2 linked regions of the Dongshaea marina genome follow. The protein of the gene in region 1 interacts with the protein of each later gene in a pairwise test. Links are inferred from orthologs where the notes say so. Each region holds a gene or a part of one and is shown on either strand. Other genes may lie near its edges.

Region 1 (3,801 bases):
TAACCAGCTTCCCAGCATGGCGAGCCAGATGCTCAAACAGGGTAAACTCCTTTTTGGACAGATGGATCTGCTGTTCACCCCGCAGCAGTTTGTGATTCACCAGGTCAAGGCAGAGATCGGCCACTTCAATGTATTGAGTCGCCGGCGTCTGCTGATAGTCCCGAAACAGCACCCGGACCCGGGCTAACAGTTCCCGGATCCCAAAGGGCTTGATCACATAGTCGTTGGCTCCGGCTTCCAATAGCCTTACCACTTCACTCTCCTGGCTGCGCGCCGAAACCACCAGCACAGGGATCTGGCTCCATTGACGCAATGTACTGAGCACCTCAAAACCATCCATATCCGGTAGCCCAAGATCCAGTAAAACTAACTCCGGGGCGTGCTGGGTACAGCACACCAGTGCCTGCTCTCCGGACTCTGCCTCCAGTACCTCATAGCCTTCGGCCCTGAGACTGATCCGCAGGAAAGTTCGGATCGCCTGCTCATCATCAACCACCAGAATCTTCATCATTCACTCTCCGCGCTGTTTTGATCCAAAGGAAGCTGGATCTGGATGCAGGTTGCATACCCCTCCTCTTCTGTACACGCCAGAGCCTTGATGGAGCCACCGTGGGCCTGAATCATTCCCTTGGCAATGGCCAAACCCAGGCCACTCCCTCCCGGACCCCGATCCCTCTTGCGTGTCGTAAAGAAGGGCTCAAAAATCTGCCAACGCAAATTGGGATCGATTCCAGGCCCCTGATCGTAGATTTCAATTTTCAATTTGTCTTTCAGTTTGCGAACGTTTATACCAATTCTGCCGTCAAGTTTTGTCCATTGGCAGGCATTATCCAGCACATTGAGCAAAGATTGCTCCAAAAGCGAGGCGTGAACATTCAAACGTGGGATCCCCTCATCCACATGGGTCACCAGTTCAAAAGGCTTTAACTCGGTCTCAAGACGCCCGATCACATTGGAGAGCAGTTGCTCTACCTCAACCGGCTGGCGATTGAGGGTCAACTCCCCCTGACCGATCCGGGTCATATCCAGAAGATGAGTCACATAGCGATGCAGACGTTTACCTTCGGTCGCAACCCCCTCGATGAGACTCAACTGTTCAGCCTGGCTCAGCTGTGTATGGTATCTGAGCCAGCTATCCGTGCTACCAATAAGGGTTGTCAGCGGCGTTCGTAGATCATGGGAGATTGAGGAGAGCAATACAGCTCTGAGCTGCTCAGTCTCACTCTTGAGACGCTCCTCCGCCAGAGCCTCTCTGAGCTCACTCTGGGAGAGGGCCTGACGCCACACCTCAAGCCAGGCATCCAGCTGATTGCGCCGCTGGCTCGATTGTAAGGATTCATCGCCGCGGATCCCCACCACCTGATGGACCTGTCCATCATTGAGTTTAAGCGGCAAAAATAACCAGTCACAGCTATTGAGGGTATTGGTAGAAAAGCCGGCAGCCTCACCGTTACTCAGACACCAGTTAGCGGCCGTTTGCTCCTTCACAGTCACCCCGGCTCCCGGAGAGGAGCGACTGATGGTGGTTAACCCTTGGTCAGGATCCTTACCCATCACCAACACATCCAGACCCAGGGCCTGGGAAAGCTGCCGGCCTCCCTCTTCGAGAAATTCATGGTGGGTCAACTGACCGGAAAGACGACGACTAAACTCCAACAGGCTGGTCGCAAAATGGTTGCTGCGTCTGAGATACAACACCTGCTTACGCAGTCGCGAAGCCAGGTGCCCGGTAAAGAGCGCAAACAACAAGAACACCAGAGCTGTGATGGTGTCGGAGCGGTGCTCTATAAAAAACTGAAAATAGGGCGCGGTGAAGAAGAAATTAAAACACAGAAATGCCACCACAGCGGCAAACAAAGTCGCCCGCACCCGGGTACGCACCGCCACCACCAGGACCCCGACCTGATACACCATCGACAAATCTGAGAGTGACAGCCAGTGGCTGAGCGGAAAGGCGATCACACTGGCAATAGCCATCACCACCAGTGCCTGCAAATAATCTTTGAGATCGCCGCGCTCATCGCGGCGCGCTCGACGCCTGCCAGGTTTAGGTGCCGGCACCAGGATGAGATTCCATCCCTCATCAACCCCTTGCAGCTGCTGCCCGATCCCCTTTCGCCACCAGCGGGCTGCGCGATTTGCAACCATAAGGGCCGTTACCTTGCGCCGCCTGGCAACTTCACGCACAGCCCGGGGACGATCGGAATCGTAGAGGATCTCCACATCGGCTCCGAGATCACGCGCCAGTTGTAAAGCCCCGGCAGCCTCTGAGGCCCGGGCCTCCTTACCAAAAGCCACCACAGACCAGGAGAGATGCCGCAGCCTTGCAAATTGATGTCCCCGTCGGATCATTGCCTCAGACTCTTCCAGGGATTCAATACATACCAACAGATGGGGTACGATCGCCGCCTGATTATCTCCCTTGGCAGTCCTCAGTAATTGGGTTTGGCGGTCGACACACTGAGCCGCCGTATGCAGGGCCAGTTCACGCAGCGCCGAGAGGTTCCCATGAGTAAAGAATGAGCTCATTGCGGCGCGCGCCTGATGAGGCACATACACCTTACCCGCCTCAAGCCTTCCCAGCAGCTCCCGAACCGGCAGATCCACCAATTTTATCTCGAAGGCAAGCTCCAACAGGGTATCCGGAACCTGCTCGCGTACATCCACCCCGGTCAGCTGTTTGACCGTGTCATGCAGGCTCGCCAGGTGCTGCACATTGAGGGTGGTAAACACATCAATTCCCGCCTTGAGCAGCTCTTCGACATCCTGGTAACGCTTTTGGTGACGACTGCCCGGCACATTGGTATGTGCCAGTTCATCAAGGAGCAGCAGATCCGGGCGGGCCTCCAGGGCCCCATCGAGAGAAAACTCAGCCAGTGACTTTCTGCGGTATTCATGGATGTCACAGGGAATGCGCTCCATTCCCCTGGCCAGAGCCGCGGTGTCCTGTCGTCCATGGGTTTCCACAACGCCGATCAACACCCGGCGACCGGCAGTAAGCTGCTCTTTAGCCGCTTGCAGCATGCTGTAGGTCTTGCCGACTCCGGGCGCTGCCCCCAAAAAGATGGTCAAACGCCCACGGCTACTCTCTTCAACCGTCGACAACAGGGCATCGGCTCTGGCTTCATCTCTCATTAATGGATTCCGCTTATCTTGTCTAACTCTTGATTCAGGCGCATCACATTAACATAGCGAGGCCCCAGCATCCCACCCTGAGCCTGTTTTTGTATCACAGACTCAAGCTCAAACTGCGACATGTGTCGCGCTCTGGCAACCCTTGGGATCTGGTAAACGGCCGCATCAAAGGGGAGATCCGGATCGACGCCACTCGCCGACACCGTCGCCAGCACCGCAGGCATCCCAGGCTTGGCGTGAGCGGCTTCAAATTGGCGGCGCGCTTCACTGGAGACCGCCAGATTCCCCCTGCCCCCATTATCCTGACCGGTCAGAGGACGCAGATGAAAATAACCTTTGCCTGAATAATCCTGGCCCAAAAGGTAGGAGCCACGGGCTTGACCCGAACCATCCAGGATCAGGCTGCCATTAGCCTGAGCCGGCCACACAAGCTGTGCGATTGCCATCACCACTCCGGGGTAGAACACCCCGGTGAGGACACTCATCATCACCAGTAACAGCAGGGATTCTTTAATACTCTTAATCATCAATCTCTCTCCTGACACTTCACTTCAATGCTCTTAGCCTATATAGAGTTCCAGTACCCAAAAATTGCCTGAAATATCGTTTTAGGTCCGTTGCCAGCATGGAGGCTGGCATCGAGCATACAGGGGTAAGTTGTTCCCA
Region 2 (3,256 bases), 2.4 Mb from region 1 along the record:
TTGCGCTGGCGATCATCGATGGCATCGATGAATCCGGCTACCTCAAGCAGGAGCTGGAGGATATCCAGGAAGCGGTCAGCAGTCCCAATGAGGAAGAGCCGATCTCCATCGAGGAGATCATAACGGTCCTCAAGCGAATTCAGCACTTCGATCCCGTCGGAGTCGCGGCTCGCTCGGTTCAGGAGTGCCTGCAGATCCAGCTCAACAACTATGACTCTTCGACCCCCTGGCTGGAGCAAGCCAAACAGGTGGTCGAGCAGCACATGGATCTGCTGGGCCAAAGAGATTTTCGCCAGCTACAGCGCAAGATGCGCCTTAAGGAAGAGGAGCTGCGCGATGTCCTGGATCTGATCCAGCATCTTGAGCCCCGCCCCGGTAACCGGATCGTCTCCAGTGCATCGGCCTATGTGATTCCGGATGTCTCTGTGATCAAGCGCGGTGAGCGCTGGGTGGTAGAGCTTAATCCCGACGCTGTACCCAAACTAAGGGTCAACGAGCAGTATGCGGCCATGGTGCGATCTGCCAGTTCCCAGGCCGATAGCAAGTTTATTCGCTCTCACCTTCAGGATGCCAAATGGCTGATCAAAAGCCTGGAGAGCCGCAACGAAACCCTGCTCAAGGTCGCCCGCTGTATTGTGAACTATCAGCAGCAATTCTTTGAGCATGGGGAAGAGGCGATGAAACCCATGGTACTCAATGATGTGGCTGAGGCTGTCGAGATGCATGAGTCCACCATCTCCAGAGTGACCACCCAAAAATTTATGCATACCCCACGGGGTGTGTTTGAGCTTAAGTATTTTTTCTCCAGTCACGTCAGTACCGAGAGTGGCGGAGAATGTTCATCAACCGCAATTCGTGCATTGATCAAAAAACTGGTCGCTGCAGAAAATCCAGCCAAGCCGCTGAGTGATAGCAAAATTGCCAAGCTGCTGGCTGAACAAGAGATCAAGGTGGCAAGACGCACGATTGCCAAATATCGGGAATCTCTGGCGATACCACCTTCTAACCAACGAAAACGCCTGGTGTAAGCATCAGAAACAAAAGGAAGACGTTTATGCAGATTAATCTGACTGGTCACCACGTAGAAGTTACCCCTGCACTCAGGGACTATGTTGAAAACAAATTCACCAAGCTGGAGCGCCGCTTCGACCACATCAATCAGGTACATGTGGTTCTCAACGTAGAAAAACTCGATCAGATCGCTGAAGCCAATCTTCATGTTAATGGCGGCGAGATCTTTGCCAATGCCTGTCACCAGGACATGTATGCCGCTATTGATGGCCTGATCGATAAGCTGGATCGGCAGATCATCAAACACAAAGAGAAGATGTCTCACAAATAACATCATGAATCTTATTGAGCTACTCACACGGGACTGCACGCAAAGTGCTGTCCCGTGCCGCAGTAAAAAGCACGCTTTTGAAATCATCAGTGAGCTGGCGGCCGAGAATCTGGATCGTCCCGCTCTACCGATACTCGAAGCCCTGCTAAACCGGGAGAATATTGGTAGCACGGCGATTGGTCAGGGGATCGCCATTCCTCATGGCCGACTCGCCGATCTGGAGCAAGCGACCGCGGTGCTGATCACCTTGCAGGAGCCTCTGGATTTTGATGCTCTGGATGGTCAGCCTGTCGACCTGCTATTTGCCCTGCTGGTTCCTGAAGATCAATGTCAACTACACCTGAAAACCCTGTCACTCATCGCCAAGACTCTTAATCAAAGATCCTTTAGCCAGAAACTCAGAAACGCCAAAGATAGCGAGGAGCTTTATGAGCTCATCACTTCAGCGTGAGGCCATTATGAAACTAGTCACCGTCAGCGGTCGCTCCGGATCAGGAAAAACCGTTGCCCTGAGAGTTTTAGAAGATCTTGGGTACTACTGCGTCGATAACCTTCCCGTAGTCCTGCTGCCCGAGCTCCTCAATACCCTGCGGGGGAAATACCAACAGGTTGCCGTCAGTGTCGATGTCCGCAACATGCCAGCAGAGCCCGAGCAGCTGCTCACCGATCTGCAGACCATCCGCAGTGAACCTGGTATTGATGTGACCGGACTCTATCTGGATGCCACCGATGACAAGCTGGTCCAGCGCTTTAGTGAGACCCGCCGCTTACATCCCCTCTCAAGGGGTGATATGTCACTGGATGAGGCGATCATCGAAGAGAGCCGACTGCTGGCCCCTCTGGCCTCCAGTGCCGATCTTAGAATCGATACCAGTGCCCTGAGTATTCACCAGCTCAGTGAGCTGATCTGTGAGCGGATCCTCGGCAAGAAAGAGAAAGAGTTGATCCTGGTATTTGAGTCCTTTGGCTTTAAACACGGCATCCCCAATGATGCCGACTATGTGTTTGATGCCCGTTTTCTACCCAATCCCTACTGGATACCCGAGCTCAAACCCTACAGTGGTCAGGATGAGCCGGTGAAGCAGTACCTTGCCAGCCAGCCCGATGTGATGAAGTATATGCTGCAAATCCAAAATTTTTTGTGCAGCTGGCTGCCGCAGCTTGAGCGCAATAACCGCAGCTATGTCACAGTGGCGATCGGCTGTACCGGTGGGCGCCACCGCTCGGTATTCATCGCCGAATACCTGATGAATCGCTTTAAGCAGATGGGGAAAAATGTCCGGCTGCGCCATCGCACCATCGACAAGGTCAATGAAAAAGGTAAGCACTAGGGCCATCATCCGAAATCGCCTGGGTCTTCACGCCCGGGCCGCTATAAAACTGGTTGAATTGTGCGATCAGTTTGATGCAAAGATCACCCTGAGTAACGATCAGCAGTGTGTCGAGGCCAATACTGTGATGGGACTATTGATGCTGGAGCTCGCCCAGGGCCAGACACTGAAGATTACAGTGAAAGGCCCGGATGCAGACCAGGCCCTTGAGGCAATAAAAGCCCTGGTTGAAAGTGGCTTCGAAGAGCCGGAGTAATCTCAGCTGATCGGCTTGTTCCGATAGTCTGTGAGCCCCTTGCGCCACGCAGCAAGTCCGATCCTCTTCCATGAGGCTCCTTTGCAGCTCAACGATACCCATCCATGGGCATCCTCCCAGTTCGGCATCCTGCCTCTCGTTCCATTGCTAAGAGGCAATTCCACCCTGCTTCGCGCGCGTTGCTTTGGGAGCTACTTCCCTTTGTATGCTCGAAGCCAGCGGCTACCATCCTGGTAGCCTCTTCCAGTTCGCAGTCCATTGCTCTCGCTACGTTGCTAAGCAACTACGCCCATGCTAGCAACGAGCTAAATGACCCATAGATTATCC

What was found. The genes of interacting proteins can lie anywhere in the genome.
Region 2: the proteins of DB847_RS13020 (region 1) and ptsN interact in binary tests that used the Escherichia coli proteins (3 or more experiments, as listed by UniProt). The link is inferred for Dongshaea marina from one-to-one orthologs.

The regions. Positions count from the first base shown.
Region 1 is NZ_CP028897.1:2,748,053-2,751,853, forward strand. What follows is about bases 308-3,535. They hold DB847_RS13020 (DUF4118 domain-containing protein), read right to left. Parts: upstream 3,136-3,535; coding sequence 508-3,135; downstream 308-507. Other genes in these bases: DB847_RS13015 (response regulator), read right to left, coding at 308-511; DB847_RS13025 (potassium-transporting ATPase subunit C), read right to left, coding at 3,135-3,535. In the rest of the region: more of DB847_RS13015, read right to left, coding at 1-307; more of DB847_RS13025, read right to left, coding at 3,536-3,662. UniProt on the Escherichia coli protein: Member of the two-component regulatory system KdpD/KdpE involved in the regulation of the kdp operon. KdpD may function as a membrane-associated protein kinase that phosphorylates KdpE in response to environmental signals.
Region 2 is NZ_CP028897.1:378,291-381,546, reverse strand. The notes cover bases 387-3,069. They hold ptsN (PTS IIA-like nitrogen regulatory protein PtsN), read left to right. Parts: upstream 387-1,346; coding sequence 1,347-1,793; downstream 1,794-3,069. Other genes in these bases: DB847_RS01955 (HPr family phosphocarrier protein), read left to right, coding at 2,654-2,929; rapZ (RNase adapter RapZ), read left to right, coding at 1,801-2,673; hpf (ribosome hibernation promoting factor), read left to right, coding at 1,055-1,342; DB847_RS01975 (RNA polymerase factor sigma-54), read left to right, coding at 387-1,028. Outside these bases: more of DB847_RS01975, read left to right, coding at 1-386. UniProt on the Escherichia coli protein: Seems to have a role in regulating nitrogen assimilation.